Regions from separate parts of the Janthinobacterium sp. OK676 genome, predicted to be linked through region 3. Evidence: predicted binding sites of a transcription regulator. Region 3 holds the regulator's gene; each other region holds the start of a gene.
What was found. Region 3 encodes sigma-54, which starts transcription at its own class of promoters, with help from an activator protein. Its sites were predicted from a motif close to TGGCANGNAANCTGCTTT; they were not measured.
Positions count from the first base shown of each region.

Region 1: a site for sigma-54 is predicted at 3,607-3,624, ahead of adh (aldehyde dehydrogenase). Genes of this name have one in related genera too.
Region 2: a site for sigma-54 is predicted at 6,381-6,398, ahead of BLU39_RS16145 (EDSAP-1 family PEP-CTERM protein). Genes of this name have one in related genera too.

Region 1 is NZ_FNHA01000024.1:1,942-12,561, forward strand. Features, by position in the region: gene BLU39_RS27815 (substrate-binding periplasmic protein) at 1-104, shown strand, start outside; gene BLU39_RS27820 (TonB-dependent receptor family protein) at 159-2,297, opposite strand; gene BLU39_RS27825 (beta-propeller fold lactonase family protein) at 2,502-3,458, shown strand; gene adh (aldehyde dehydrogenase) at 3,711-5,231, shown strand; gene BLU39_RS27835 (DUF779 domain-containing protein) at 5,287-5,676, shown strand; gene BLU39_RS27840 (PQQ-dependent methanol/ethanol family dehydrogenase) at 5,728-7,464, shown strand; gene BLU39_RS27845 (porin) at 7,752-8,912, shown strand; gene BLU39_RS27850 (4Fe-4S binding protein) at 8,970-10,620, shown strand, end outside.
Region 2 is NZ_FNHA01000007.1:288,106-298,725, forward strand. Features, by position in the region: gene BLU39_RS16115 (M16 family metallopeptidase) at 1-165, shown strand, start outside; gene BLU39_RS16120 (hypothetical protein) at 260-457, shown strand; gene BLU39_RS16125 (methyl-accepting chemotaxis protein) at 579-2,153, shown strand; gene BLU39_RS16130 (ThiF family adenylyltransferase) at 2,236-3,105, shown strand; gene BLU39_RS16135 (nitroreductase family protein) at 3,106-4,206, shown strand; gene BLU39_RS16140 (EDSAP-1 family PEP-CTERM protein) at 4,223-5,215, opposite strand; gene BLU39_RS16145 (EDSAP-1 family PEP-CTERM protein) at 5,324-6,307, opposite strand; gene BLU39_RS16150 (glycosyltransferase) at 6,496-7,728, opposite strand; gene BLU39_RS28660 (hypothetical protein) at 7,865-8,038, shown strand; gene BLU39_RS28665 (hypothetical protein) at 8,278-8,415, shown strand; gene BLU39_RS16155 (hypothetical protein) at 8,545-8,913, shown strand; gene BLU39_RS16160 (acyl-CoA thioesterase) at 8,998-9,456, shown strand; gene BLU39_RS16165 (DEAD/DEAH box helicase) at 9,544-10,620, opposite strand, start outside.
Region 3 is NZ_FNHA01000015.1:78,289-88,908, forward strand. Features, by position in the region: gene lptC (LPS export ABC transporter periplasmic protein LptC) at 40-651, shown strand; gene lptA (lipopolysaccharide transport periplasmic protein LptA) at 677-1,258, shown strand; gene lptB (LPS export ABC transporter ATP-binding protein) at 1,258-2,013, shown strand; gene BLU39_RS25115 (RNA polymerase factor sigma-54) at 2,018-3,496, shown strand; gene raiA (ribosome hibernation-promoting factor, HPF/YfiA family) at 3,566-3,925, shown strand; gene BLU39_RS25125 (enoyl-CoA hydratase/isomerase family protein) at 4,057-5,142, shown strand; gene rapZ (RNase adapter RapZ) at 5,144-6,007, opposite strand; gene hprK (HPr(Ser) kinase/phosphatase) at 6,463-7,398, opposite strand; gene BLU39_RS25140 (PTS sugar transporter subunit IIA) at 7,435-7,917, opposite strand; gene queF (NADPH-dependent 7-cyano-7-deazaguanine reductase QueF) at 8,252-9,094, opposite strand; gene ilvA (threonine ammonia-lyase, biosynthetic) at 9,229-10,620, opposite strand, start outside.

The DNA.
Region 1 (10,620 bases), on a different contig from region 3:
TCGACGTGGCAAAATTGCTGCAGGCAGCCATGAACGAGATGGCGGCCAGCGGCGAATTGAAAACCATTTTTGAGAAATATGGCGTGAAGGCAGCGCGGCCCTAACTAGCCATGCTGGATAGCGAAGCCCGCGTATCGGAAGATACGCGGGCTTTGTTATTAGAACGAGTATTGCGCGCTGACACCCAGCAGCCAGTTACGTCCCGGCGCCGCTTCATAGTAGCGCTTGTTGCTGTCGCCGACGATGACGGAACCCACGTAGGTTTTGTCGAAAAGATTGTTCAGGCGGGCAAATTCCTTGAAGCGCCAGTTCCCCACGTTTTGCTTGGCGTTGAAGCGCGCATTGAACACCGTATAGCCGGGCGCCGGCTTTTCGCTGTTGCTGTCTTCCGCGTAGACCTGCTTGCTGGCCACGCTTTCCAGCGCCGCGCCAAAGCGGTCGAGCGTGTCTTTCCAGGCCAGTTCCGCGAACAGGTTGGCGCTAGGCACGCCCGGCAAACGGCTGCCTTCGCGCACGGCGCCGAACGCCTGGTCATACACGGCGTGCAGGCTGGTCAGCGCCACTTTTGTCGTGAAACCATATGGCAGGCTGGATTCGAGCGACACTTCCATACCCTGGCGCAAGGTCTTACCCGCATTGCGGTAGCTGGTACGCCCGCCGCTGGAACTGTCGACCACCAGCTCGTCGTTGGTCTTGATCTGGAACACGGCCGCATTGACGTGCGTGTTGTGGTTGATCCTCGCCTTGATGCCCGCTTCCAGGTTGGTGCTGGTGGCCGGTTTCAGCTGGTAATTGAAGCCGCCGCCCGTGCCCGAGTAAAACAGTTCATTCAGGGTGGGCGCTTCGAAACCGCGGGCGGCGCTGGCGTACACATTGACGTCCGGCGTCAGTTTGTACAGCAAGCCCAGCACCGGTGTCGTGTGGCTGAACTCCAGGCTGCCGCTGTCGTTCCCATTGCCGAGATAGCGGTCGTTGACCAACACTTTCATCTTGCTGTAGCGCACACCTGCGCTGAGCAGCCACGCTCCGCTTTGCCATTCCGTCTGGATATACGGATCGAGGCTGGAGACGACATCCTGCTCGTCGCGGCGCAGCTTGCCTTTCACGCCAAAGGTATTGCCGATGTAATTTTCATAGCCGGTGCGGTCATCGCTGGAGCGGCCGTAATCGATGCCGATGGTGGTGCTCAGCTTGCCGCCGGCCAGCTGGTTCACGTGCAGCCAGTTGGTGTCGATGCCGTAGAACTCGCGCTGGAAGTCGACCACGCCGCCCGAATGGCTGGCCGGCGCCTGGAAACCCTTGGTAAATGCCTGGTATTGGATCACGTCGCGGTTGCCGCCGTAGGCCGTCACGTGCAGGCGGTCGTCGCCGAACGACTGTTCATAGGTGGCGCCGATTTGCTGGTGGTCGATGCTCTTGCGGGTGTTGTAGCGCTCGGCCAGGGTGCGCTTCGGGTTTTGCGTATCCGTCGTGTCGATTTCTCCCGCGCGCGGATCGCGGGCAAACGTGGCCCAGGAGGCGCCCAGCGGATCTTGCGTATTGCCCTGGTGCAGGCTGTTGGCGACGATGGTCAGCTTGCTGTCATTCGTCGGCTTGACGGTGATCTTGCCGAACGCCTGTTCGCGCGTGGCGGCGCTGTGGTCGCGGAAACCGTCGGTGCGGAAGCGCGAGCCGTCGAGCACGTAGCCGATACCGCCTGCCTGGCCTTGGGCCGAGAGGTCGACCTTGCTGGTGCCAAAGCTGCCGCCCGTCACGTTCAGCTCGACGGATGGGGGATTTTGCCCATCCTTGGAAAACAGCTGGATCACGCCGCCCGAGTGGTTGCCATAGATGGCGGAGAACGGTCCGCGCAGCACTTCGATGCGCTCGGCCGTATCGAGGTTGAAGGTGGCGGCCTGACCCTGGCCGTCCGGCATGCTGGCGGGAATGCCGTCGCTGATCAGCTTGACGCCGCGCACACCAAAGGCCGAACGGGCGCCGAAGCCGCGCGACGAGATTTGCAAGTCTTGCGCGTAGTTCTGGCGGTTTTGCACCACCAGACCCGGCACGGCGGCCAGCGCTTCTGACGCGTTGACGCGGATCTGGCCATCCTGGATGCGGGCGCTGTCGACGACGTCGATCGAGGCCGGCACTTCCTGGCTGGGATGGGCGATGCGGCTGCCGCTGACGACCACCGTATCCATGAGTTGCCCGTTGGCCGGGGCAGCTGCCTCGGCGGCGAAAGCGTGGGGGGCGAGGGTGGCGCTGCCGGCGACAAACAGGCTGGCGATGGTGTTCAGGCGGAAACGGTGCTGCATGCGGATTCTCCAATGTGAATAAAAGCCTGCTTTGGTCGCGTGCGCGGCGCAGGTCTGCATCGTTGTATCAAGCAATATGCCTGCCATGTCTCCATTGGTGGGCTGAAATTATACGCGTGTCAGTGGCACGGCGTTTGCATACAGCAATGTTCAGATGCGCCGATGCCGCGCGCTTTTCCTGTGTTTTGCCATCGAAAGGTGATTATGCCCAACTTCTTCTCGCGCTTGCGCCAGGTGTGCTGGCTGCTGCCTGCGCTCGCCAGCAGCGCCCTCCAGGCTGCTCCATTTGCCTATGTTCCCAATGAAAAATCGGGCACCTTGAGCGTGATCGACACGGCGACCGACCAGGTCGTGCGCCAGATTGCAGCCGGCAAGCGTCCGCGCGGCATCGCCGCCGACCCCACCGGGCGGCAATTGTTTGTCACGGATGCGGCCAGCAGCGCCTTGTTGCTGATCGATAACGCTGGCGGCACGCCCCTGCGCACGGTAGCCCTGGGCAAGTCGCCCGAAGGCGTCAGCGCCTCGCAAGACGGTCATTACGTGGCCGTGGCCGTCGAGGAAAACAATAGCGTGGCCTTGCTCGATGGCCAGACGGGCAGCTTGCTCGCCGATATCAAGGTGCAGGGGCGCAACCCGGAACACGCCGTCTTCAGCCCCGACGGGCGCTGGCTGCTGGTCAGCGCGGAAGAGGCTGAACAAGTCGACGTCATCGACGTGGCGCAACGCCGCCAGGTGGCGTCCATCGCCGTGGGACTGCGTCCGCGCGGCATCGGCTTCAGCCCGGACTCGGGCCGCGCCTACGTGGCGTGCGAACTGGTCAATGCCGTCTACGTGATCGACATGGCCGCGCGCAAGGCGATTGCCACCATTCCCGCTGGAAAAAATGCCAATGGCATCGTGGTCCATCCCGGCGGCAAGCAAGTGTATGTCTCGAATGGCACGGACGGCACGGTAATGGTGATCGATACGGCCAGCAACAAGGTGACGGCCACCATTCCCGTCGGAAAGCGCCCATGGAACATGGCCATCACGCCAGACGGCGCCAAGCTGTACGTGGCCAATGGTCGCTCGAACAGCGTGTCCGTCATCGACACGGCCAGCGCGCGCAAGGTAGCCGATATTGCAGTGGGTGAGTTGCCATGGGGCGTGGTGATTCGCTAGTGGCACAGGAACAGGTGTTCCAGTCTGGTACACCTGTTCCATTGTGCAGCGGCTCAAGCCCGGACATGCGCTGAAAAGCACACCGGTATTGACGCCACGCCCTTGTAACGAGGGGAAAAGCGGCTAAGTTTGTAGTGGGATGGCGAGCTGGCACGGCATTTGCGGAAGACTCCGTGTACTCACCCCATCTGTACCAGGACGTTTGATTTTAATTACAGTAATTCCATTCTAATTAACCCGATAGAGGACGACATGAATCTCGCAGACATCAGCAAACTGGGCGTAGCCAATCCTTTCAAACAACGCTATGACAATTACATTGGCGGCAAATTCGTTGCCCCAGTAAAAGGTGAATACTTTCCTAACATCACGCCGATCACGGGCTTGCCGTTTTGCGAAATCGCCCGCTCCACGGTGGAAGACGTCGAGCTGGCCTTGGACGCCGCTCATGCCGCCAAGGATGCCTGGGGCAAGACTTCGCCTGCCGAGCGCGCCAATATCCTGAACCGCATCGCCGACCGCATCGAACAGAACCTGAGCCTGATCGCCACGGCGGAAACCATCGACAACGGCAAGCCCATCCGCGAAACGATGAATGCCGACATTCCGCTGGCCATCGACCATTTCCGCTACTTTGCCGGCTGCATCCGCGCGCAGGAAGGTTCCGTCGCGCAAATCGACGCGGAAACCTATGCCTACCACTACCATGAGCCGCTCGGTGTCGTGGGCCAGATCATTCCGTGGAACTTCCCGATTCTGATGGCCGTGTGGAAACTGGCGCCAGCCTTGGCCGCCGGCAATTGCGTCGTCTTGAAACCGGCCGAGCAGACACCGGCTTCCATCATGGTGTTGATCGAGCTGATCGGCGACTTGCTGCCGCCGGGCGTGCTGAACATCATCAACGGTTTCGGCCTGGAAGCGGGCAAGCCGCTGGCCTCGAGCAAGCGCATCGCCAAGATCGCCTTCACGGGCGAAACGGGCACGGGCCGCTTGATCATGGGCTACGCCGCGCAAAACCTGATTCCCGTCACCCTGGAGTTGGGCGGCAAGTCGCCGAACATCTTCTTTGAAGACGTGATGGATGCGGACGACGAGTATTTCGACAAGTGCCTGGAAGGTTTTGCCATGTTTGCGCTGAATCAGGGCGAAGTGTGCACCTGCCCATCGCGCGTGCTGATCCAGGAATCGATCTACGAGAAATTCATCGAACGGGCCCTCAAGCGCGTGGCTGCCATCAAGCAGGGCAACCCGCTCGACTCGTCCACCATGATCGGTGCGCAGGCATCGCAGGAGCAGCTGGAGAAAATCCTGTCCTACCTCGACATCGGCCGCCAGGAAGGCGCCGAAGTGCTGGCCGGCGGCGAGCGCAACACGCAGGCAGGTGACCTGGAAGGCGGCTACTACGTGCGTCCGACCGTGTTCAAGGGCAACAACAAGATGCGCATCTTCCAGGAAGAGATTTTCGGGCCGGTCGTGTCCGTGACCACCTTCAAGGATGAGGCCGACGCGCTGGCGATTGCCAACGATACCTTGTACGGCCTGGGCGCCGGCCTGTGGACGCGCGACGGCTCGCGCGCCTTCCGCATGGGGCGCGCCATCCAGGCGGGCCGCGTGTGGACCAATTGCTACCACCTGTATCCGGCCCACGCCGCGTTCGGCGGCTACAAGCAATCGGGTATCGGCCGCGAAAACCACAAGATGATGCTCGACCATTACCAGCAAACGAAGAACTTGCTGGTGAGCTATAGCCCGAAAGCGCTGGGCTTCTTCTAAACCGGCAACAGGCGCCGCGCCTGTTGTCCGGGCGCGGCGCACAGAAAGGGATGCCATGAGTGCAGCAATTGCCCGGGTGGTCGCCACCGATGCGGCGCTGGAATTGATGGACAAGTTGCGCCAGCGTCATGGTCCGCTGATGTTTTTCCAGTCGGGCGGTTGCTGTGACGGCAGTACGCCCATGTGTTATGCGCTGGGCGAGTTCGATGTCAGCGACACCGACATCTATCTCGGCAATTTGAATGGCACACCGTTCTACATGGGACTCGAGCAATTCGAGTACTGGGAGCATACCCAGTTGATTATCGATGTGGTCGATGGCAATGGCGGCATGTTTTCACTCGACAACGGCACGGGCAAGCGCTTCTTGACGCGCTCGCGCCTGTTCACCGATGAAGAGTGCGCCTTGCTGCATGCCCAGCCGCATGAGCACCGCAAGACTTGATACACACACATACTAATAAAACAGAGGGAGATGATTGTGCAGAAAAAAATCATGGGGATACTCGTCGGTTTGGGTTTGGCATCGCTGGCCCAGGCGGCCGATGTGGGCAATGTCACCACCGCCATGCTCGACAGCACGGCAAAGAATCCGTCCAGCGTCCTGTCGTTCGGCATGGGCACGCAGGGCCAGCGTTATTCGCCGCTGACGCAGATCAATGACAAGACCGTGGCCAAGCTGGTGCCGGCCTGGTCGTTCTCGTTTGGTGGTGAAAAACAGCGGGGCCAGGAATCGCAGCCGCTGATTCACAACGGCAAGATGTTCGTCACGGCATCGTATTCGCGCATCTTCGCCGTCGACTTGAAAACGGGCGCCAAGCTGTGGAAATATGAGCATCGCTTGCCAGACGGCATCATGCCCTGCTGCGACGTCGTCAACCGTGGTGCGGCCCTGTACGGCAACCTGGTGATCTTCGGCACGCTCGACGCCTACCTGGTGGCGCTGGACCAGAATACGGGCAAGATCGTCTGGAAGGAAAAAGTCGACGACTATGCGGCTGGCTACTCGATGACGGCCGCACCGCTGATCGCCGAAGGCTTGCTGCTGACGGGCGTGTCGGGCGGTGAATTCGGCATCGTCGGTCGGGTCGAAGCGCGCAACCCGATGACGGGCGACCTCGTGTGGAGCCGTCCGACGGTAGAGGGTCACATGGGCCACCGCTACGACAAGGATGGCAAGGCCATCGACAACGGCATTTCGGGAACGGTAAACAAGACTTGGCCGGGCGACCTGTGGAAAACGGGCGGCGCCTCGACGTGGATGGGCGGCACCTACGATCCGCAAACCAAGCTCGCGTATTTTGGCACGGGCAATCCGGCGCCGTGGAACAGCCATTTGCGTCCCGGCGACAATCTGTACTCGTCGTCCACCGTGGCGCTGGACGTGAAAACGGGGCAAATCAAATGGGCGTATCAAAACACGCCGAACGATGCCTGGGATTTCGACGGCGCCAACGAATTCGTCACCTTCGACATGGATGGCAAGCGCTACGGCGGCAAGGCCGACCGCAACGGTTTCTTTTATGTGATCGACGCCAACACGGGCAAGCTGCAGAACGCCTTTCCGTTTGTGAAGAAAATCACCTGGGCCAGCAGCATCGACCTGAAGACGGGCCGGCCGAACTACATCGCTGCCGGCCGCCCTGGCGATCCGACCAAGGGCGAGGAGGGCAAGAAGGGGAGTACCGTGTTTGCCGCGCCCGCTTTCCTCGGCGCCAAAAACCAGATGCCGATGGCGTACTCGCCGCAAACCAAGCTGTTCTACGTGCCGGCGAACGAGTGGGGCATGGATATCTGGAACGAGCCGATCAGCTACAAGAAGGGCGGTGCGTTCCTCGGCGCAGGTTTCACCATCAAGCCCTTGTTTGACGACTACATCGGCGCCATGCGCGCCGTCGATCCGAAGACGGGCAAGATCGTCTGGGAAATCAAGAACAACGCGCCGCTGTGGGGTGGCGTGATGAGCACGGCCGGCAATCTGGTGTTCTACGGCACGCCGGAAGGTTTCCTGAAAGCCGTCGACGCGAAGACGGGCAAGGAGCTGTGGAAATTCCAGACGGGCTCCGGCGTCGTGGCGCCGCCCGTCACCTGGCAGGATGGCGATACGCAATATGTGGCCGTCGTATCCGGCTGGGGTGGCGCGGTGCCGCTGTGGGGCGGCGAAGTGGCGAAGAAGGTCAACTTCCTGGAACAGGGCGGTTCCGTGTGGGTCTTCAAGCTGGCATCGAAGTAACGGGGTGAAGCGCCCGGGCCACACGGATGGGTGTCTCCCTGTCCGCCGGGTGCTTTCTTTTTGCTGACGGCCCAGGCCGTCAGTTTTTTGTTTACCTCGATGGCCGATACGCATACTTGCGGTCAAAAAATGAACACTATCAGTGGCGATTGATCCGCCGCTGCACACGTTGAATATGCTTTTTTCCTTTCTCCCTCTGAGGCTTGCTGGGCACGCTTATTGCCAAAGCTTGAGGTACATCAATCACTGGTGTGCACACTAAAAACAGAGAAGAAAGAGGAGAAGAAATGAACACATGGATCAAGCTGGGGAGCCTCGGTGTCATGACTATCGCAGCGGTGGGACAGGCGCAAGCCGTCGATATCAAGGCTGGCGACTGGACCGTGTCGGTGGGCGGCATCGTCAACGCCTACTACACGCAGGTGTCGTGTTCGGGCGATGCGGTGGGCGGGCTGGCGCTGGGCGGCCAGGCGCTCGGCTGCGGCGGAGAGAAGGACCGCACCACCATCGGCAATGGCTTGTTGCCCAACGGCTTGATCACGTCGGCAAGCTCGCGCCTGGGCGAGTACGACGTGAAAGCCTTGATCGGCATCTACAACTCGACGGCCACGGACAGCGCCATCAGCCAGAACAGCGTCGTCGACGTGCGCCAGGCCTTTTTTACGTTTGGCAATGAGAACATGGGCACCTTCAAGCTGGGGCGCGACTACGGCATCTTCGGCGCGAATGCGATCCTGTCCGACATGACTTTGCTGGGCTCGGGCGCGCCCGTGCAGGCCACGCAGCGGGGACGGGTGACCCTGGGCCATATCGGTGCCGGCTATACCTATCTGGGCAACTATGGACAGATCATGTACAGCTCGCCAAAGTCGGGCGGCGTTGGCGTCGACGTGGCACTGGTCAGCCCCGTCTCCGATACGCCCATCGTGGCAGGCTCGACCTATTCTTCGAAGTCGAGTCCGCAAGTGCAGGCGCAGCTCACGTATGCGCAGGAAGGCTTGAAGGCGTGGCTGGGCGTGAAGTCGCAAAAATTCACGTCGAAGACGCCAGGTGTCGATGACCTGACCATGCGCGGCGTGGAAGTGGGCGGTTCGTACCAGATGGGTCCGGCTGGCGTGCTGGTCAACTTCCAGGGCGGCAAGGGCCTGGGCATCTTGTCCGATGCGGACCAGGGCGATACCAAGTCGAAGAACTGGCTGCTGCAAGGCACGTATAAAACGACGGACAAGCTGAAGCTGGGCTTGTCCTACGGCATCAGCAAGAACGACGACAACACGGCCGGCACGGGCGGCTTGAAGTCGAACGCCAACCTGACCCTGGGCGCGTATTACTCGCTCAACAGTGCGATCACCCTGGTAGGCGAGCTGGGCCAGACGCGCTCGAAAGGCTTTGCCGGCGGCGAGGCGAAGATGAATGGCGTGTCCCTGGGCGGCATTATTTTCTTCTAACTCAACAACGCGGCGCCTTGGAACAGGGCGCCGCACGGAGCACCATGCATGCGGATAATGCGCTTGTTCATAGCCTGCTGGCTATTCCTGTTTATCCTGGGACAGGCTTGGGCCGGTGTGCTGACCAAGGCCGAGCTGGCACGGCGCTTTCCCGCGCCCATCGTCGTGGGCGACAAGGAGGCCGACTTGCCTGTCTGGCCCCTGTTCCGCCAGAACGCCACGGCGACCGAACTGGTCGGCTACGTGTTTGAATCGGTGGACCTGGCACCCATACCCGGCTTTTCCGGCGTGCCCGTCAATCTGCTGATCGCCATTGATCCGAAAGGCAGTTTTCTCGACGTCGCCGTACTGTCGCAGCACGAGCCCGTGTTTCTCGACGGCTTAGGCGAAGCGCCCCTGTTTCAGTTCGTCAAGCAGTACCAGGGCTTGTCGCTGAAACAGAATATCGCCATCGACGCCAGGACGAAACGCGCGCCGGATGCGAGCCACGCCGATATCGATGGCGTATCAAAAGCCACGGCCTCCGTGCGCATCATCAACCAGAGCGTGCTGGCCTCGGCCTTGAAAGTGTCGCGCAAAAAACTCGGTTTTGCGCAAGGCCGCGACCCGGACCAGATCGCCCGCATCCGCATGGAGGTATTCGAGAAACTCGGCGTGGCGCAGATGCTCGAACAGGGCTTGATCCAGCATGTACGCCTGAGCAACAAGGAGGTGGAAGCCTTGTTTGCGGGCAGTCCCGGAGCCGGACTCGAACCGGAAGCCACGCGCGACACGGACGGCGTGTTCATCGACCTGTACCTGGCGTACGTCTCAGTTCCCACGGTGGGGCGCAACCTGTTGGCGGAACGCAGCTGGAATAAATTGCGCAACCGGCTCGACGAGGGCGACCATGCCATCCTCGTCATGTCGCGCGGGCGCTATGGCGTGCTGGGCGACGATTTCGTGCGCGGTACCGTGCCGGACCGCTTGTTGCTGAAGCAGGATGGCTTGCCCATCGACATGCGCGACCTGGACCTGGAACTGAGCTTGTCCGATGCGGGGCCACTGCCGACGGAAAGTGTCGCCGTATTTCGCATTATCAGCCAGGCAGGGCTCGATGCTGCCAGCCCGCTGGCGTTCACGCTGCCCATCACGCGCAGCAAGGGCATCGTGTATCCGGAACGCATCGTGCGTAACGTGGATTTCAATTACCGCTTGCCGGCCAAGTTCTATACGGCGCCGCAGGGAGACGATGCCAGTTGGCGCGGCACGTGGAGGGGGCGCAAGGTCGAGTTGCTGCTATTGGTGGCCGGGCTGGCGCTGCTGGCCGGCGCCTTGTTCTGGCAGAAACGCATGGTGCGCGATGGTCGCCAATTTGCCTGGTTCCGCCGCCTGTTTCTGATATTTACGATAGGCTTCATCGGCTATTACGCGCAGGGGCAGTTATCGATCGTCAATATCACGGGCGTCATCCAAGCGCTGCTGGCGGGGCGCAGTCTGGGCTTTTTCCTGTTCGATCCGATGACGGTGATCCTGTGGGCGTTCGTGCTGCTCAGCCTGCTGATCTGGGGGCGTGGCACGTTTTGCGGCTGGCTGTGCCCGTTTGGAGCGCTGCAGGAATTCACGGGCAAGCTGGGCCAGTGGCTGCGCTTGCCTCAGTGGAAGATCAAGTCGCGCCTCGACGGGCGCTTGAAATGGATCAAGTATGGCTTGCTGGCGGCCATTCTCG
Region 2 (10,620 bases), on a different contig from region 3:
TCCGTGACGCAGGGGCGCGACCCCGCGCACATCCTGCGCTACGAGCAGCGCGTGCGCGCCATCACGCCGCAAGCCGTCAAGCTGGCGGCGCAACGCTACCTGGACATGCACAATTATGTGCAGGTGGTGTTGTATCCGGAACGCAAAAATATTGCTGCCAAGTAATTCTCATATTGGATCAGCATGGGCGGCAGCGTGGCGAAGCTGTTAAACTGCCGCTTATTGATGTGATCGCAATTTAACAAGCAAGGAATGCACGATGGCTAAGAAAGAAGAACTCGATCCGGAAACCCTGGAATTGATCAACTGGTGTATCGAAGTCGAAGGCTTCCTCGTGGCTGGCGGCGCCACTGTGGCGCAGGCGCAGGACCATATCGAAGAGCAGGTCGAGTGGTTTACCGACCAGTTCTACGACGGCTTGACGCCGGAAGAGGCGGCCAAGGAAGCCTTGGCCTGATCCTCTGACAAGACTCACAGCGGGCGGTGCCTGCCGGGCACAGCCCGGTAGCGCCGCCCGTTTTGCTTTTCTGAAAAGATTTCTATCGGGCAATAATTTTCCTATTTATTTCCAGGCACCCATGACACTCCGTTCGCGCATTCTCCTCCTGTGCTTCAGCACCTTGCTGGGCATCGTCCTCATCGCTTCATTCTCCCTGTATTCCTTGCGCCAGACCATGATGGCGGAAAGGGTCGAGCAATTGACGGTGCTGGTGGAACTGGCCAACGCCTCGGTGGAAAAGGCGTACGCACTGGAACAGTCGGGCAAGCTCACGCGTGAGCAGGCGCAGCAGCAGGCCAAGCTGGCCATCGGCAGCTTCGCCAAGGACGAGATGTATTATTTCGTGCGCGATTTCAGCACGGACTTGCTGTACGTGCACCCGAATGCGTCGCGCATCGGCGTGCCGCAAAAGAACATGAAGCAGTCGGGCGACCGCTACCGCGCGGCCCTGGCCACCAGCCGCATCGGCCTCGTGCAGGCGGACGGCACGCGGCCCGGCTTGCCTGATCCGGTGGCGAAGATGTATGCCGTGGTGAAATTTGCACCGTGGGACTGGCTGATCGGCACGGGCACCTATATCGACGACATCAACCACAAGTTCTGGGCCCAGGCGGGCGTGCTGCTGGCCATCGGCGGCGCGCTGATGCTGGTGGTGGGCGCCCTGGCGGCCCTGATGCTGCGCCGCATCCTGGGCCAGCTCGGTGGCGAACCCGACTATGCGGCGGCCATCGTGGCGCAAATCGCCCAGGGCGATCTGACGACGCACATCGATACGCGCCCCGGCGATACGTCGAGTTTGCTGATGGCCATCAAGGCCATGCGCGATAACCTGGCCCATCTGGTGAGCCAGGTGCGCACCGATGCGGAATCGATTTCCACGGCGTCGGGCGAGATCGCCTCGGGCAACCACGACCTGTCGGCGCGCACGGAGCAGCAGGCGGGATCGCTGGAAGAAACGGCGTCGACCATGGAAGAGATGACCTCGACCGTGCGCCAGAATGCGGACAATGCGCGCCAGGCCAACCAGCTGGCCATTTCCGCCTCGCAAGTGGCGACGCAGGCGGGCGGCGTGGTAAGCCAGGTGGTCGACACCATGGGCGCCATCAATGCTTCGTCGAAAAAGATCGGCGACATCATCGCCGTCATCGACGGCATCGCCTTCCAGACGAATATCCTGGCCCTGAATGCGGCCGTGGAAGCGGCGCGCGCAGGCGAGCAGGGCCGTGGCTTCGCCGTCGTGGCCAGCGAGGTGCGCAACCTGGCCCAGCGTTCGGCCGCGGCCGCCAAGGAGATCAAGCAATTGATCGACAGTTCCGCCGAGCAAGTGGGCGCCGGTGAAAAACTGGTGGCGCTGGCGGGCGAAACGATGGAAAAAGTCGTTTCCAGCGTGCAGCACGTGACCGATATCGTGGCCGAGATTTCGTCTGCCAGCGCCGAGCAAAGCGCCGGCATCGAACAGATCAACCAGGCCATCGTCGAGATGGACAACATGACGCAGCAAAACTCGGCCCTCGTCGAGCAGGCCTCGGCGGCGGCGCAAGCCATGAACGAGCAGGCGGCGGGCCTGGCGCAGATCGTCAGCGTGTTCAAGGTGGGTGCGGTGGCAGGGGCGCCGCGTCCGGCGCCGGCGGCCCAGCGCCGCTTGGCCCGCTAAGTTTTCGTTATAGCGGGAACTTATCGCCTGGCCATCTGTCAAATTCTTCTTGGTCCTTAGCGGACGTACAGTAGAGGTAAGCATGACAGATGGTTTTTCCTATCACGCGGCATTTGCCCGCAACCTGGGCTGGGTCACGCAGGCGGAGCAAAACAGCTTGCGCGGCAAGCGCGTGGCCATCGCCGGCATGGGCGGCGTCGGCGGCGTGCACTTGCTGACCCTGGCGCGGCTGGGCATCGGCGCTTTCCACATCGCCGATTTCGACACCTTCGATATCGCCAACTTCAATCGTCAGGCCGGCGCCATGGTCTCCACCCTGGGCCAGCCCAAGGTGGCCGTGCTGGCGCAGATGGCGCGCGACATCAATCCCGAACTCGACATCAAGCAGTTTCCCGACGGCATACACGACAGCAACCTGGCCGAGTTCTTTGCCGGTGTCGACCTGTACGTGGACGGCCTGGATTTCTTTGCCTTTCCGGCCCGTCAGGCCACCTTCGCTGCCTGCGCCCGCCTCGGCATTCCCGCCATCACGGCCGCGCCGCTGGGCATGGGCACGGCCGTGCTCAGCTTCATGCCGGGCGGCATGACGTTCGAAGAGTATTTCGGCTGGGGCGACTTGCCCGAGGAAGAGAAGGCCTTGCGCTTTCTCGTCGGGCTGGCGCCGGCCGGCTTGCATGCTCGCTACCTGGTCGACCCGTCGGCCATCAATCTGAAGGAGCGGCGCGGGCCGTCGACCATCATGGGGTGCCAGCTGTGTGCGGGCGCGGCCGCCACGGAAGCCCTGAAAATTTTGTTAAAACGCGGCAAGGTGATGGCGGCGCCGCACGGCGTGCATTTCGACGCCTACCGCAACAAGCTCGTGCATACATGGCGTCCCGGCGGCAACCGTCATCCGCTGCAGCGCCTGACGATGGCCATCATCAAGCGGCGTCGCGCCGCACAGGGGGCATAAATGGCGCAAGCACTGCTGAACGATCCCGTGCTGGAAAACATCCTCGACCAGGCGCGCTGGGCCCCCAGCGGCGACAACACGCAGCCGTGGCGCTTTGAAGTCGTCGACGCGCGCCACGTGGTCGTGCATGGTTTCGATACGCGCAGCCATTGCGTGTACGACCTCGACGGCCATCCCAGCCAGCTGTCACTGGGGGCTTTGCTCGAAAGCATGGCGCTGGCGGCCAGTTGCCACGGCTTGCGCATGGAGGCGCGCCGGCGCCTGTCCATGCCCGACACCTTGCCCACCTTCGACGTGCGTTTGGTCGACAGCCCCGGCATGCTGCCCGATCCGCTGGCGGCCTTCTTGCCGCAGCGCAGCGTGCAGCGGCGCCGGCTCAGCACGCGCAGCCTGCGCGCCAGTGAAAAGGCGGCGCTGGCGGCCAGCTTGCCACCGGGCTACTCAGTGCAGTGGTTCGAAGGCGGGCGCGCGCGCCTGGCCTGTGCCCGCCTGATGTTCGACAATGCGAAGCTGCGCCTGACCATGCCCGAAGCGCACAAGGTGCACCGCGACGTGATCGAATGGGGCGCGCGCTACAGCAGCGACCGCATCCCGGAGCAGGCGCTCGGTGTCGATGCGATGACGGCGCGGCTGATGCGCTGGGTCATGCACAGCTGGCGCCGCGTGGATTTTTTCAATACCTGGCTGGGCGGCACCATCGCCCCGCGGCTGCAGATGGACTTGCTGCCGGGCCTGTATTGCGCCGCGCATTTCGCGCTGCTGGCCGATGCGCCGCCGCGCCATGTCGACGATTATGTGGCGGCCGGCCGCGCCATGCAGCGATTCTGGCTGACGGCCACGCAGCTGGGGCTGCAATTGCAGCCGGAACTGACGCCGCTGATCTTTGCCCGCTACGTGCGCGAACGGCGCACTTTTTCGCGCACCGATGGCATGCAGGAAATGGCGCAGGAACTGGTGGTGCAATGCCAGGGCGTGCTGGGGGCGGCGGCGGTCGAGCGGGCCGTGTTCCTCGGGCGCATCGGTGCGGGGCCGGCGGCCGGCGCGCGTTCCTTGCGCCGTCCGCTGCAAGAGTTGCTGGTGGCGCCCACTGCTGGGCCATAAAGGCACGCAGCCTGCGTCAGCGGCGCCGCCGTGGCGCCAGGCAAGCGAGCGCTGCCAGGCCCGCCGCCAGCAGCGGCAAGGTGCCCGGCAGCGACACGGGCGTAACGCCAGGTACGTAGGCCAGCTCGGAACTGTTCAGCATGTTCAGCACGAGGGTATAGCTGCCTGCCACCAGCTTATCCGTGACGGCGCCATATTGCCCGCCGCACGTCTTGCCGGCGCCCGTGCCCGTGGGCGCGCCGCAGCCGCTGGGGTCGTAGGTGAATACGCTGCCGCCGGTGAGCGGCGTTTGCGCGTAGCCCGCATTGAGGTTGGCGGCGTCGGCCAGTTCGGTGCCGCCCAGGATACCGGAGCCCAGGCTGCCGTCGGGCGCCCAGTTGAAAACGATCTGGCCATTGCCATCGATGATGGTAAACGTCATCGCCATATTCGCCGTGGCCGCCGAGTCCGTGCCAGCCAGGGCATCCAGGTACAGCTGCATGAAGGGCAGGGCCTGGAAGTCGAAGGCCAGGGTCGCGCCCGGCTGGCCGACGACGAAATTGATGGCCAGGGCCGTGCTGGAACCATTGCGGCCCGAGGCGTCGGCGCTGCCGCCGCCCGTGAGAAAGGTTTCCGCCGCATTCACCGTATGCGTACTGGTCGAGCCCGGCGGAAACGGGGGAATCTGCGAGCTGATGATTTGCGCCTCGCCGCGCGCATAGGCGGCGTTGCCCATGCCTTGCTGGGTAAAATCATTTTGCCCCTTGGTGACGGCGCCGCGTGTCGCTTGCGGCGCGTCGATCTCATTGCTGCCGCCATTGATGATGCTGCTGCCGTTCAGCGTGGCGGTGGTGCGCGACAGGTCGATGTTGCTGAGCAAGGTAGTGGAGCCGGTGGGATTGCTGATGACCAGGCCAAAGACGCTGGTGTAGGAATAGCCATACGCGGCGGCGCTGGCGGTGCCGCTGCTGGCCAGGAACAGCAAGGCCAGCAGGGCCGTTGGTAATCGGATGCAAGAAAATGTAGTCATGAAAATCCTCATCTCCTGGTCGGCCGTGTTGTAAGGAAAACCGACAGGCTTGCTACATAAAAAAGGCGAGGAAACTCCCTCGCCTGTAAATCCCCCCTGTTGCCTGGTTCAGACGGCAAGCTTGCGGCGGCGGGCATAGCCCAGGCCCGCCAGACCCAGACCAAGCAAGGCCAGGGTGCCCGGTTCGGGCGTCGCGGCCTGTTTCACCAGGTCCACGCTTTCCACCGCATTCAAGGTCAATGTGTAGTTGCCAGCCGTTAAAGCATTGCTGACGGAGCTGAAGTTGCTGCCGCACACTGTGCCGACACCGGTGCCCGTGGGCGTGCCGCAACCGGATGGGTCGTAGGTGAACAGGTTGCCGCGCGTGAGGAAATTGGTCGCCAGGCTGGTGTTCAGGTTGGCGCCATCGGCCGCCTCGGTGCCGCCGAAGATGCCCGAGCCGATCACGCCATCGGGCGTCCAGTTGAACACCGTCGCGCCGGCCGCGTCCGTGATGGTGAAGGTGACGACCAGGTTGGCCGTGGCCGTGGACAGCTGCCCGACCGTGCTTTGCAGGAAGACTTGCATGAAGGGCGAGGCCAGGAAGTCGAAGCTCAGCGTTGCCGTGGGCGAGCCGACGACGAAATCGACGGAGAACCCCGTGGTCGAGCCGTTGCGCCCGGACGCATCGGCCGTGCCGGCCGGTCCGTCAAGGTGGGCTTCGGCCACGTTCACCGCTTGCGTGGAAGTGGAACCCGGCGGGAACGAAGGGAATTGCGTGCTGACGATCTGCGCATCGCCGCGCGAAAAGGTGCCGGTGGGGCCTTGCTGCGTGAAGTCGTTTTCGCCCTTGGTGACGGGGCCGACGTTGGCGCGTGGGGCATCGAGCGAGCCGGCGCCGCCATTGATGACGCTCACGCCATTCAGGGTAGCCGTGCTGCGCGAGATGGTGGTGCTGTTGGCGACCGTGATCTGGCCCGTCGGCACGGCGATCACCAGGCCGAAGATGTTGTTGTACGAATAGCCGTAGGCGCCCGCCTGTGCGCTACCGGCGGCGCACAGCAGGGCCAGTGCCGCTGCGGCCGGGAGCAGTTTCAGTTTCGAGAGTTTCATTGTATTCACCTCGTGGTTGAGTGAGTCTGGAAGGTTTGCCTGAGACCTGTCGGCAGGTGCTCATGGCAAGTACCTAGCGACTTCCATGCCAACGCATGAGGTTCGTTTGAAATCAATGACTTGGCGCGCTTTTGTTGACGTGGTGCAGGTGTTGCCGGACTCGCTGTAAGAAAAACCGACGCCACCCGTCAAGGCTGGGCGCCTTGTGGCAACGAGCCCAGCAGGGCGTGCATATGGGGCAGCAAGCGTTGCCCGGGCACATAGTCGCGCATGGTCGTGGCCAGCTGACGTGCCGCCAGCCTGGCCCGTCCATCGTCGAGCATGCGCGTGGCGGCATGGCGCAAGGCCGTTTCCTGGAAGCGGTCGGCGCGCAGCAGCAGGCCGGCACCGGCGCCCACGATGCCGTGCATGTTGAGGAATTGGTCGAGGTTGCCGGCGATGCCGATGACGGGCACGCCTGCCGTCAGCGCCTGCTGGCTGGTGGGGCTGCCGCCGTTGCAGATCACCAGGCTGGCGCGCCGGGCGGCCGCGTCGCCCGGCAAAAAAGGCGCGACATAGGCATTCGGCGGCACGGCATCGACGCGGATGGTGCCGGCCGTGGCCGCCATCACGGTGACGGGCAGGGGCGCCAGCGCGCGCAGCACGCGCGGCAGCAATTGCCCCTGGCCGGAACTGCCCAGGGTGACATAGATGATGGGCCGCCCGCTGCTCAGTTCCGGGCGCTGCCACCAGTCCGGCAAGTCGAGCGGCGGCGCCCAGATGATGGGGCCCAGGTAGTCGTGCGTGGGCGGCATGCCGTGCGGCGGGAACAGCTGCGGAATATCCGCGTACAAGGTGCGGTCGGCATCCGTATAGATGCGCCGCAGGTCGCTGCCCAGCGATGGCAGGCCATGCCGGCGGCGCACGCGGTTCAGGGGCACGGCGTGCGAGGCGAAGGCCAGCGGGCGGATCAGGCGGAACAGGGGATCGGCCAGCCAGATGGGCAGCATGCCCGTCAGGGGCAGGCTGGGCACCGTATAGTGCTGGCGCACCCAGGGACTCCAGTAGGCATTGCTGACGGTAATGTAGGGAATGCGCTGCAGGCGCGCGCTGACCGACAGCGACAGGCGAAAGTCGCCGATCACGAGGTCGGGCTGGACGGCATTGAGCAGGCGCAGGTCGTCTTCCACATACGCGTGCAAGGTGCTTTCCGTATAGACGGGCTTGCCGTGCGCCAGCGCCTGCAGAAATTGCAGCGATGAAATACTGTCGATACGCCAGCGCCGAAAGGGGACTTGCTTGAAACAAAAGTCATAGCCATCGGCACAGGCAAAATGGACTTCGTACTCTTCCTCGTCCAGCTCCTGGGCCAGGCTCAGGGGACGGCCGACATGGGCCAGGGTCACTGCCTCGGCCATAAAGAGGATTTTCTTGCGCGCCATGGGGTCGCTTGCACTCGTGCGGGAGGGGATGCCTGGCAAGTTGGAGTGGCGCCACGCCGTTTAGTTCCCGACCGCGCGCCACTGGCGGGCGCCAGGAGTTGGGCGCATCGGCTACAGTGAGGCAAAGGAGATCACCATGCAGCCACAATCCCGTTTTGTCCCGCTGCGTGCGCACAGCACGCCCGAACCCGATATGCCGCCACCGCCGGAAGGCGATCCTCTCACGCCACCGCCGGAACCGCCGCCGCACATCGACCCCGTGCCGGTCGAGGAACCCACGCCGCCGCCGCCGCCCGTGAAAATGCATTGAACGGTTTGCCAGCCGCAGCGTTGCGCCATGGCCAGCTGTGGCCGGCGCGCGCCTTGTTTATTTCCAGTTGGAAATGGGAGGCGCGGGACTCGTCAGGGCCACGCCATTTAAACAACAAAAATGCGCATAAATGTTGCCGAGTGGATACATATCAAGCGCTAACTGCCGAGTGTCATGCGGCCGTCACGATTCTGTTCTTATAATGAGACATCATAAAAATTCTTGTACAGGAGACCATCGTGGGCAATTCCTTGCATAACAAAATCTACCTGGGCCGGCGGCCTGTGATCACCAGCAAGAATCTCGTGGCGCTGGTCGTGGCGGGTGCCGTGGCTGGTTGCGGCCTGGCTTGGCTGCTGTTGCGCAGCTATAAATAACGGCCGTCGCGGCCGTGTTTCCGCTGCCTGGCCGCCTGGCCGGCGGCGGTAGATTCACGTTGCCTGTTGCCGATGCGCAGCGGGGCGCGTACCATGGGGGCCGAACACCTGGCCTTTTATGGAAAAGTAATGAAGAACGAGAAATTAACAACTGATGAATATGACGCGCTGGAGCAAGTTGCACGCGGCATCAAGACCGAGCGCCCCAGTGCTTGCGTTGCCCGCAATGCCAAGCGCCTGTCCGGCCTGAAGCTGCTCAGCTATGCACGCGATGGCCGTCTGTCCATCACCGACAAGGCACAACAGCTGCTGTTCCTGCGCCGTTGCATCATGGGGCTGCGCGCCGTCGCCGCCGATCCGCTGACCAAGCTCGATACGGACGTGGCTTACTTCCTGGGCAAGAAAGCCCACATCGTGGCGCGCGCCGAAGGCGAGGGCCACGACATTTCCGACAAGGGCCGCGACTCGCTGGCCGATATCGACACCCTGGGCCTGTAAGGTCCGCAACCGGCCCCTGGGGCCGGTTTTCACATCCCCACTCTTTTTATTATTTCCCCTTTGGAGAACACTTTGGACAGCGCGATGAACTGGTCGGCCCACGAACTGACGATGACGGTCCTGATGACGCCCGATATGGCCAACTTTTCCGGCAACGTGCACGGCGGCACCATCCTGAAATACCTCGACAGCGTCGCCTACGCCTGCGCCAGCCGCTATTCGGGCAGCTACGTGGTGACCTTGTCCGTGGACCAGGTGATGTTTCTGCAGCCTATCCACGTGGGCGAGCTGGTGACCTTCCTTGCCTCGATCAATTACACGGGCACGACCTCGATGGAAGTGGGTATCCGCGTGGTGACGGAAAACATCCAGCAGCGCTTGGTGCGCCACGCCAACAGCTGCTATTTCACGATGGTGGCCGTCGATGCCAACCGCAAGCCGGTGGCCGTGCCGCCTTTGGCGCTCGAGACGCCGGAACAGCACGCGCGCTTCGAGCAGGCCAAGCTGCGCAAGCTGTCGCGCCAGAAGGTGTCGAAGAAGTAAGTGCCGCGGACATGAAAAAACGGCCACCAGAGCGATCTGGTGGCCGTTTTTTATTGCCTGCCGCCTGCTGGCGGCATGGCGCCGTGATTAACGGTCGCCGTAGCTGCGGCGTGCGCCGTCGGTGCTGCGCGGGTTGGAACCCTTGTAGCCGCCGCCGGTGCTAGGAGCGCCGTCCTTGCGTGGTGCGCCCGGCTTGCTGAACGTGCGTTGGCCTGGCTTCGCGCCGCCACGGTTGTCGCCTGGTTTCCAGCCGCCTGGACGGGCGCTCGAACGTGGTGCCGATGCCGTTTTCTTCGGCTCGAAACCTTCGATGACATTGACCGGGATCAATTGCTTGGTGAAGCGTTCGATGCGCTTGACGTTCATGCCTTCAGCGTGGTTCACCAGCGAGATGGCCAGGCCATTGCGGCCAGCGCGGCCGGTACGGCCGATGCGGTGGACGTAGTCTTCCGGGAACTTCGGCAGATCGTAGTTGAACACGTGGGTGATCGTTGGCACGTCGATACCGCGGGCGGCAACGTCGGTGGCAACGAGCACTTTGACCTGGCCGCGGCGCATGCCGTCCAGGGTGCGGTTACGCGCGCCCTGGTGCATGTCGCCGTGCAAGGCGGCAGCCGAGAAACCGGCGATGTTCAGACGGTCGGCGATGGTGTCGGCGTCACGCTTGGTGGCGGTGAACACAACAGCCTGGTCCAGCGATTCGTCGCGCAGCAGGTGGTCCAGCAGGCGATTCTTGTGCGACAGATCGTCGACGAAGTGCACGCGCTGGGTGATGTTTTCATGCTTGTTGCTCGAGCTTGCCACTTGGATGACCAGCGGGTTCTTCGTGATGCGGCGCGCCATGTTGCCCACGACGCCGTCCAAGGTTGCCGAGAACAGCATGGTTTGACGGCCTTCCGGCGTCGCTTCCACGATTTTTTCGATGTCGTCGATGAAACCCATGTCCAGCATGCGGTCGGCTTCGTCCAGCACCAGGATTTCCAGTTGCGAGAAGTCGATCTTGCCCGAATCCATGTGGTCGATCAGACGGCCAGGGGTGGCGACCAGAATCTCGGGATTCTTGGCCAGCAATTGCATCTGTTTAGGGTAAGGCATGCCGCCCAGGATCGACACAGCCTTGATGCGGCGGATGCCGGTGCTGTACTTGTCGGTGTTGGTGGTCAC
Region 3 (10,620 bases):
GCGCCGCCTCGCCAGTGACATTTGAAAGAGTAAAGTCCTATGCGTAAGCCAGGAGGCGCCCATCGCTGGCGCATCATTTTCACCGTGCTGGGCGCGGTTGTCGTCGCGCTGGGCAGCTTTTGGCTGCTCGAAGTGATGAACAAGAATGGCCAGGATGCCATGCCCAGCAAGCACTTGGATGAGCCCGACTATTTCATCACCAATTTCAGCCTGGTGCGCATGGACTTGACGGGTAAGCCCAGCTATATCGTGTCGGGCACCAAGCTCACGCATTATCCTGCCGACGATTCGTCCGACATCGACCAGCCCTTCGTGCGCAAGCTCACGCCGGGCATGCCGCCGTTGAACATGAACGCGGAACTGGCGCACATCGACCAGGACAATACCCGGCTGCAACTGCACCGCAATGTCGTGATCGACCGCGTGGCCAGTCCGAAGGCGCAGAACCTGACGATCAAGACGGAAGCGCTGACGGTGTTTCCGGACGAGGAAAGAATGGAAACGGACGTGCCTGTCGATATCCTGACGGGCACCTCGCGCCTCAATGGCATCGGCATGAAAGCCAATAACGCCACCGGCGAGGTGGAAGTGCAGAATGCGCTGCGCATGGTCCTCCCGCCGAAACCGCGCCCGGCCGCGGCGGCAAAATGACAGAATGAAACAAGGAAACCATACTATGAAGAACATCTTGCTGTTGACCGTATTTTCTCTGGGCATCATGGGCGCGGCGCATGCCGAGAAGGCCGATTCCGAGAAGGAAGCCGTCATCACGGCGCGTAGCGGCCACGTCGATGACGTCAAGCAGATCCGCACCCTGACGGGCGACGTCGTGCTGGTCAAGGGCACCCTGACCATGAAGGCGGGCCGGGCCCTGATCACGGAAGACCCGCAAGGCTACCAGTTCATCACCTTCTGGGCCGATCCCGGCAAGCTGGCCACCTTCCGCCAGAAGCGCGATGGCGCGGGCGACCTGTGGATCGAAGGCGAAGCGGAGCGCGTGGAATACGACAACAAGACGGAAGTGGTGAAACTGTTTTCCAAGGCCAAGGTAACGCGCCTGGAAGGCACGAAAGTGACCGACGTGGCCAACGGCGCGTTCATCTCGTATGACAGCCGCAAGGAAGTATTCCAGATGGAAAATACCAACAGCGGCACCAGCACGCCCGATGGCGGCAGCGTGCGCATGGTGATCCAGCCGAAGACCAAGGCGCCGGCGGCGGAGAAAGCGCCGGCCACGCCTGCGCCAGGAACGAAATAATGGACAATACTCGTTGCGGCAGCACCCTGATCGTTCGCGGTCTGCAAAAAACCTATGGCAAGCGGCAAGTCGTGCATGATGTTTCGCTGCAAGTCGAATGCGGTGAAGTGGTGGGGTTGCTGGGCCCGAACGGCGCCGGCAAGACTACCTCGTTCTACATGATCGTCGGCCTGGTGCCGTCGGACGGCGGCAGCATCGACATCAGCGGCGTGGACATTTCCAGCCTGCCGATCCATCGCCGCGCGCAGATGGGCCTGTCCTATCTGCCGCAGGAAGCGTCCGTGTTCCGCAAGCTGACGGTGGAAGACAATATCCGCGCCGTGCTGGAAATCCAGACCGTCGAAGGCCGCCCCCTGAAGAAGGCCGAGATCGAGGAACGTCTGGATAAATTGCTGGCCGACTTGCAGATTGAAAAGTTGCGCGAGAACCAGGCCTTGTCCCTGTCGGGCGGCGAGCGCCGCCGCGTGGAAATCGCCCGCGCGCTGGCCACCGATCCCCGTTTCGTGCTGCTTGACGAGCCGTTCGCCGGTGTCGATCCGATCGCCGTGATCGAGATCCAGCGCATCGTGCGCTTCTTGAAGGAGCGCAATATCGGCGTGCTCATCACCGATCATAATGTGCGCGAGACGCTGGGTATTTGCGACCGTGCCTACATCATCAACCAGGGCTCGGTGCTGGCGTCGGGACGCCCCGACGACATCATCGCGAACGAGTCGGTACGCCGGGTCTATCTGGGCGAACACTTCCGTATGTGAGCCAATGAAACAATCATTGCAGCTGCGCACCTCGCAGCACCTGGCACTGACGCCGCAGTTGCAGCAATCGATACGCCTGTTGCAATTGTCTACCCTGGAATTGCACCAGGAACTAGAGCAACTGCTGACGGACAATCCCCTGCTCGAACGGCTCGACGATCCGCTCGACCGTTCGCTGCGCCTGCTGTCCGATGGCGCCTTGAGTTCGACGGCCGCGCCGGCCGAAGCGCCGCCCCAGCCGCCAGGCCAGGAGGCGCCCGCGGCGCCGGCTGAAGCGGAAACCTTTGACGGCGAGGCGGGCGAGGGCCCGGCCGCCGTGGATGGCGGCGACAGCGACTGGAGCGAGGCGAGCCGGGGCAAGGCGCCCGACGACGAAGATTCCCGTCCGCAACTGGAAGCCCATCACTGCACCCTGCGCGAACACCTGATGGAGCAGATGCGCGTGACGGTGCTCGAATTGCGCGACCGCGCGCTGGTCGAGCTGATCATCGACGCGCTCGACGACAATGGCTACCTGGAAGAGTCGCTCGACGACATCCTGGCGCGCCTGCCGGAAGAGCTGGAAATCGACGCGGACGAGATGCGCACGGCCCTGGCGCTGCTGCAAAGTTTCGATCCGCCCGGCGTGGGCGCGCGCAATGCGTCCGAATGTCTGGCCCTGCAGATCAAGCGCTTGCCGCAGGTTGCCATGGTGACGCGGCGCATGGCCCTCGTCATCGTGGAAAAGCACCTGGCCTGGTTTGCCCAGCGTGATTTCAACAAGCTGAAAAAAGCCCTCGATTGCGACGATGAAGACTTGCGCGAAGCGCAGACGGTGATTCGCCAATGCAACCCGCATCCGGGTGCCGTGTTCGCCTCTGACGTGTCCGATTACGTGGTGCCCGACGTCGTCGTCAAGCGCGCGCGCAATGGCTGGCAAGTGACCCTGAACAACGACGTCATGCCGCGCCTGCGCGTGAACGCCATGTACGCCAACCTGCTCAAGCAGGGCAAGGGCGAAGGTGCCATGGGCGCACAGTTGCAGGAAGCCAAGTGGCTGATCAAGAATATGCGCCAGCGCTTCGACACCATCCTGCGCGTGGCACAGGCGATAGTAGAAAGACAAAAGAACTTTTTCTCGCATGGGGCCGTTGCCATGCGCCCCCTTGTGCTCCGTGAAATAGCTGATACACTGGGTTTACACGAGAGTACTATCTCGCGGGTAACAACTCAAAAGTACATGCTGACCCCGCACGGCATGTTCGAGTTGAAATATTTCTTTGGTAGCCACGTCGCCACCGAAGCGGGGGGCGAAGCGTCATCGACGGCGATACGGGCATTGATCGTGCAACTGACAGGAGCAGAAGACCCTAAAAATCCTTTATCCGACAGTAAGATTGCGGACATGCTGGGGGAACAAGGCATGGTGATTGCGCGACGTACTGTTGCCAAATACCGGGAAGCATTAAAAATTCCGCCAGTGAGCCTGCGTAAGTGTTTGTAAGTTTTTTTCGGTTCCTCTGCGGGCCGGATACGATGGACCGCACGAACCCGATCATCTTTAGGAGTGTGTATGAATCTCACCATCAGCGGACATCATCTCGAAGTGACACCAGCCATCCGTGAATACGTACAAACGAAGCTGGAGCGCGTGAAACGTCATTTCGATCAAGTCATCGATATCGCCGTGATTCTGACCGTGGATAACCTCAAAGAGAAAGAAAAACGTCAAAAGGCCGAAGTCAACCTGCGTCTGAGTGGCAAGACCGTCTATGTGGAAAGCCTGGCGCAAGACTTGTACGCCGCAATCGATGCCCTGATCGACAAGCTCGATAGGCAAGTGATGAAATACAAAACCAAAGTGCAAGGGCACGGTAAAGAGGCGATCAAGCATCTGCCAGACAGCTCGGAAGAAGAATTCGCCCCCGCCTAAGCGGCCTGCGACTTTCAACCGGTTGTGATCAACTAAGGGCGCACATTGCGCCCTTTTTTGCGCCCAGCGGAACGCAATGTTCCCCGCGCAGGCGCTAGAATGTTTGCACTTTCACTTCTTTCCTGCCTGCCATGAGCGACTTCGTCCAGACTGCCATCCGCAACCGCACGGGCCACATCGTGCTCGACCGTCCGAAAGCCTTGAATTCCCTGTCGCTGGACATGGTGCGCGCCCTGAGCGCGGCCCTGCTGGTCTGGCGCGATGATCCCCAGGTGGACGCCGTCGTGATCCGCTCCAGCAGCGAGAAGGGCCTGTGCGCCGGCGGCGACATCCGTTTCTTTTACGATGCGGGCCTGGCCACGCCGCAAGGCGGCAGTGCCTTGCTGGAAGATTTCTTTACGGAAGAATACGCTTTGAATCATTTGATTCATTTCTATCCGAAACCGTATATTGCCGTGATGGATGGCGTGGTGATGGGCGGGGGCATGGGCGTGGCGCAAGCTAGCCCCGGCAACTGCCTGCGCATCGTCACGGGCCGCACGCGCATGGCCATGCCGGAAGTCAATATCGGCCTGTTTCCGGACGTGGGCGGCAGCTATTTCCTGTCCCGCCTGGCTGGACAGCTGGGTCTGTACCTGGGCTTGACGGGCTTGACGATCAACGCGGCCGACGCCCTGTACACGGGCCTGGCCGATGTCTACCTGCCCGAAGCGCAGGTGGGGGCCCTGCTGGACCTGTTCGAATCGACGCCGGGCGAGGCCTTGCCGGTGGCGATCAAGGCCCTGGCGGCGCCGTTCCAGGCCAAGGCGGGCGTTTCTTCCCTGGCCACGGCGCGCGCGGCGCTGGATCGCCATTTCAGCGCTGGCTCCGTGGCAGCCATCATGGCCTCGCTGGCGCAGGACGACGGTGCGTTCGCCAGCAAGGCCTTGGCGGCCATGCGCCTGCGCTCGCCCCTGATGATGTCCGTGACGTTGGAATTGCTGCAGCGGGGCGCCCACCTGGGCGTGGCCGATTGCCTGCGCATGGAACGCACGGTGGTGCGCCACAATTTCGAACATGGCGAAGTGCTCGAGGGCGTGCGCGCGCTGGTGGTCGACAAGGATAATGCGCCGCGCTGGAATCCATCAAGCCTGGACGAGGTCGACGCGGCCATGGTGGCGCGCTTCTTCGCTCCCGTCTGGCCGGCGCAAGCGCATCCGCTGCGCCACCTGAATTAAACTAGGCGCGTTCGCGGTGGCGCAAGACGACGCGTTCGTTGGGCCCGAAGTATTGCGCCAGCCGTTCCGCCATGTACACGGAGCGGTGCTGGCCGCCCGTGCAGCCCAGGGCCACCGTCAGGTAGCTGCGGTTGTCGGACTTGAATGATGGCAACCATTTCTCGATGAAGGCGCGTATGTCGGCCAGCAATTCCAGCGCGCTCGGCTGCGCGTCGAGGAAGGCGATCACGGGCGCGTCGCGTCCGTCGAGGGGGCGCAGGGCCAGGTCGTAATAGGGGTTCGGCAAGGCCCGCACATCGAAGACGAAGTCGGCGTCCAGCGGCACGCCCAGCTTGAAGGCGAACGATTCGAAGAACAGGGTCAGCGGTGCACGCTCGGAGGCGACGATATCCTTGATCCAGGCGCGCAGCTTGTTGGCGCTCAGCTCCGACGTGTCGATCACGTGGCCCAGCTGTTCGATGGCCGACAGGCGCTCGCGTTCTTCCGAGATGCATTCGATCAGGGTGCGGCGGCTGGCCGGATTCTGGTTCGGACGCAGTTCGTGCGACAGCGGATGGCTGCGCCGCGTTTCCGAGAAGCGCGCCACCAGCGAATGCGTGGTAGCCGTCAAGAACATGACCTTGACGTCGTGCCCCTGGTCGCGCAGCAGGGCCACATTGTGCGGCAGGCTGACGAGCGACTCGGCGCTGCGCGCATCGACGGCGACGGCCAGTTGCGGTGTGCCTTCGTCGAGCAGGGTTTGCACCAGGCTGGGCAGCAAGGCCGGTGGCAGGTTGTCGACACAATAGTAGCCGGCATCTTCCAGCACATTGAGCGCGACGGATTTACCGGAGCCGGATATTCCGGTGATAAGGACGATATGCATAGCCCGATCATACAATAAAGACCGGTGCTCTGCTCCCAAGGCAATTATCTTTACAAACTATTGCAATTTCATATGTGTATTTCGTAGGTCGGCTTAGCGCAAAGCGGTGCAGCAGGGAATTCACGCAGCATGGCTGCGTGCCTGCGTAACGGTCCTCGCTTGCAAGCGAGGGCTCCTGCTGACACCCGCTAACAATGTCGTCGGATTACGCTGGGCCTTGCCCCGCTAGTCCGACCTACGTTGCTAATCCCCGCTCATTGCGAGTCGTTGGTGCAGCCGGGAATTCACGCAGCACGGCTGCATGCTTGCGTAACGGTTCGCCCTTGCAAGGGCGAACTCCTTGGCAACATTAATCGCCACTCATGGCGAGTCGTTGGTGCAGCAGGGAATTCACGCAGCACGGCTGCGTGCGTGCGTAACGGTTCGCCCTTGCAAGGGCGAACTCCTTGGCAACATTAATCGCCACTCATGGCGAGTCGTTGCCGTTCCATGAACTCCTGCAAGGTATCGATGCCGCGCAGTTGCAGAATGGTATTGCGCACGGCCGCTTCCAGCAGCACGGCGATGTTGCGGCCGGCGGCGACGGGGATGACGACCTTGCGCACGGGCAGGCCCAGCACGTCTTCCGTGGGGAACAGGAAAGGCAGGCGCTCGACTTCCTCTTCCAGCGCGTTGCGGCGCACGAGGTGCACGATCAGTTTCAGGCGCATCTTGCGGCGCACGGCCGTTTCGCCAAAGATGGCCTTGATGTCGAGCAAGCCCAGGCCCCGTACTTCCAGCAGGTTCTGCAGCAGGGGCGGGCAGCGGCCTTCGATCATGTTCGGTGCGATGCGCGAGAATTCGACGGCGTCGTCGGCCACCAGGCCGTGGCTGCGCGAAATCAGCTCCAGCCCCAGTTCGCTCTTGCCCAGGCCCGAGTCGCCCGTGATCAGCACGCCTACGCCCAGCACGTCCATGAACACGCCATGCATGATGATGCGTTGCGCCAGTTTTTTCGACAGGTAGACGCGCAGGAAGTCGATCACTTGCGCGGCCGGCAGCGGAGTGGAGAACAGGGGAATGTTTTGCTCGTCGCAGATGGCGAGGATGTCGGGCGGCGTTTCCAGCCCTTGCGCGATGATCAGCGCGGGCGGGCCGCCGGCGATCAGTTCGCCGATCACGTGGGTGCGCGTGTTGACCTTCAGGCGCTGGTAGTAATTGATTTCCTGGTGGCCAAAGACCTGGATGCGGCCCGGATGGATCAGGTTCAAGTGGCCCACCTGGTCGGCGGCCGACGAGACGTCGCCCGAGATCAGGCGTTCGCCGCCGGGGAAGCCGGCGAACCAGCCCAGTTGCAGACTTTCACGATTATCGTCGTACAGGCGTTGTATCGTCAGTGGCGTTTGCAACATGGCGGTCTTCTTCAGGAGTGGAGGAATACCTGAAGTTTAACCTGCCGCTTGCAGACTGGGTTGCCAATTGACGATGCGCGAATGCACGGATTTCGGTTCCGGATCCGTGGCCAGCGCCGTGCGGAAGGCGTCATCGGAAAACATTTCGGCGATTTCCGACAGGATTTCCAGATGTTGCTGAGTGACATGATCGGGAATCAGCAGGAAAAACAACAGATTGACGGGCTTGCCATCGGGCGACTCGAAGGGAATCGGTTCGGCCAGGCGCACGAAGGCGCCCAGCGGCGATTTCAGGGTTTTGCTGCCCTTGACTCTGCCATGCGGCACGGCCACGCCATGGCCCAGACCGGTCGAGCCCAGGCGTTCGCGGGCAAACAGATTGTCCGAAACGGTAGAGCGGGCGATGCCGTAATTGTTTTCGAAGATCAGGCCGGCTTGCTCGAAGGCGCGCTTTTTACTGGAGACTTCCAGGTCCAGCAGGACGTTTTCGAGGGATAATATTTTGCTAAGATTAGTCATGACACTCAATGAAATGGTGCAATGCGCAGAGGGCTTGCGAGCCGAATTATAGGCCTGTTTCGGCGGCCTGTAACGCCAATTCTCAACAGTATACGCCCGCTGCGGGCGCAGTAGGCGCTACAGCCCACGTGGCCATCATTTTAGCAAAAAAATAACATCGGCGTGTATCGGCTATTTCTTGATTAAAAACACGCGGTGCGCCGGTTTTTCCGCCGCCGAATGCTGATTTTCCGATTTTTCAGCGTCTTTGACATGCACTGCGGCACTACGACAACGTTGTTTTAAAACACAGCCAACATTCCTGCTGGCATGGTTTTGCGGTGTTGCTCGGTTGTTACTGTCGCGCGTTGCGCAGATTGCCCGGCATCGTACCCGTGCTGTAGTTGCTGCGCCACGGATTGATATCGAGGCCGCCGCGGCGCGTATAGCGCGCATACACGGACAGTTTTTGCGGCTTGCACTGACGCAAGATATCGACAAAGATGCGCTCCACGCATTGCTCGTGGAATTCATTGTGCTCGCGGAAACCGATCAGGTAGCGCAACAGGCTTTCCTGGTCGATCTGCGGCCCCGCATACTCGATCTGCACGCTGCCCCAGTCGGGCTGGCCCGTCACCAGGCAATTCGACTTGAGCAAGTGCGAGACGAGTTTTTCTTCCACGGGCGCTTCATCCAGGGCAGCTTTCAGCAGCAGCGGCGAGGGCGTGTATTGCGTGATTTCCAGGTCCAGGCGGTCCAGCAGCACACCATCGAATTCGCCCATTTTCAGCTTGCCGAAATCGTCCTGCAAGGTCAGTTCGACTTGCACGGGGGCGCCGAAACCGTTCGACAAATCCTGCTTGAGCAGGGCCAGCAGCGCTTCGGGGCTGTCCAGTTTGGTCTGGTTGAACGAGTTCAGGTACAGCTTGAACGATTTCGATTCGATGATGTTCGGCGAATCGGCGGGCGCACTGACCTTGGCGATGGCCACCTGCGGCTTGCCGCGCTGGTTCAGCCACGACAGTTCATACGCATTCCAGATGTCAAGGCCGAAGAAGGGCAAGGTGCCGCGCAGTTCCAGCTCGTCGCGCTTGCCCTGGCGCGGAATCGGAAACAGCAATTCCGGCGCGTAATCGGTGCGGTAGGCGGAGCTTTTGCCCAGGGGGGATTGTTCGGCGAGGTCGTTGGTGGTGGTCATGGTCGTGTGGCTACAAATTCTGTGAAGGGTGAATGGTAGCTTATTTCAACCCAACGGCAAGGACCGGGGTCAGACCCGGCGGGGGAATGCGCCCCGGTGGGACGCATTCCGATCGTGAAGCGACTGACCTGTTATTACCCCAGGAATAATTTGTACACAGGATTGCTGCTCTCATCCCAATAGCGGTACCCCAAGGTATCGAGGAAGCGGGCGAATTCTCCCATCTCATCGGGCGGCACTTGCAGGCCGATCAGGATGCGGCCCACGTCGCCGCCCTGGCTGCGGTAGTGGCACAGGGAAATATTCCAGTTCGGCGCCATGCTGTCGAGAAAGCGCATCAGCGCGCCCGGGCGCTCGGGGAATTCGAAGCGGTACAGCAGCTCGTCCTGGGCCAGGCGGCTCTTGCCGCCCACCAGGTGGCGGATGTGCGACTTGGCCAGCTCGTCGTGGGTCAGGTCCAGGGTCTTGAATTCGTGTTCCTCGAAGGTCTTCGCCAGCACGCTCGATTCATGCCGGTCTGCAATCTGGATGCCGACGAACACGTGCGCGGCTTTTTCATCGCTGATGCGGTAATTAAATTCCGTCACGTTGCGCGCGCCGATGAGCGAGCAGAAGCGCTTGAAGCTGCCCCGCTGTTCGCGCATGGTGACGGCAAACACGGCTTCGCGGAATTCGCCCAGTTCAGCCCGTTCCGCCACGAAGCGCAAGCGGTCGAAATTCATGTTCGCGCCGCTGGCGATGGTGACCAGGGTTTCGTTGTTGACGGGGTGCTTGGTCAGGCTGGCCCGTTCCACATAGGCCTTGGCGCCGGCGATGGCCAGCGCGCCGGACGGTTCCAGGATGGAGCGTGTATCCGTAAACACATCCTTGATGGCGGCGCAGATGGCGTCCGTGTCGACGGTGATGATTTCATCGACATACGCCTGCACGAGGCGGAAGGTTTCCTCGCCGGCCAGGCGCACGGCCGTGCCGTCGGCAAACAGGCCCACGTCGTTCAGGGTCACGCGTTCGCCGGCCTTGAGCGAGCGGGCCATGGCGTTCGAATCGACGCTTTGCACGCCGATGATCTTGATGTCAGGGCGAATCTGTTTCACATAGGCGGCAATGCCGGCGATCAAGCCGCCGCCGCCGATGGGGGCGAAGATGGCGTGGATGGGGCCGGCGTGCTGGCGCAGGATTTCCATGCCGATCGTGCCCTGGCCAGCGATCACGTCCGGGTCGTCGAACGGGTGCACGAAGGTCAGCTTCTGTTCCTTTTCCAGGGTCAGCGCATGGTTGTAGGCATCCGTGTACGACTCGCCGTGCAGCACCACTTCCACGTTCACGCCGCCGCGTCCCTTGACCGCCTCGACCTTTACTAGCGGCGTGGTGGTCGGCATGACGATGACGGCACGGCACCCCATGCGCGCGGCCGACAAGGCCACGCCCTGGGCGTGGTTGCCGGCCGAGGCGCAAATCACGCCGCGCTTGCGTTCCGCTTCGCTCAGTTTGGACATCTTGTTGTAGGCGCCCCGAATCTTGAAGCT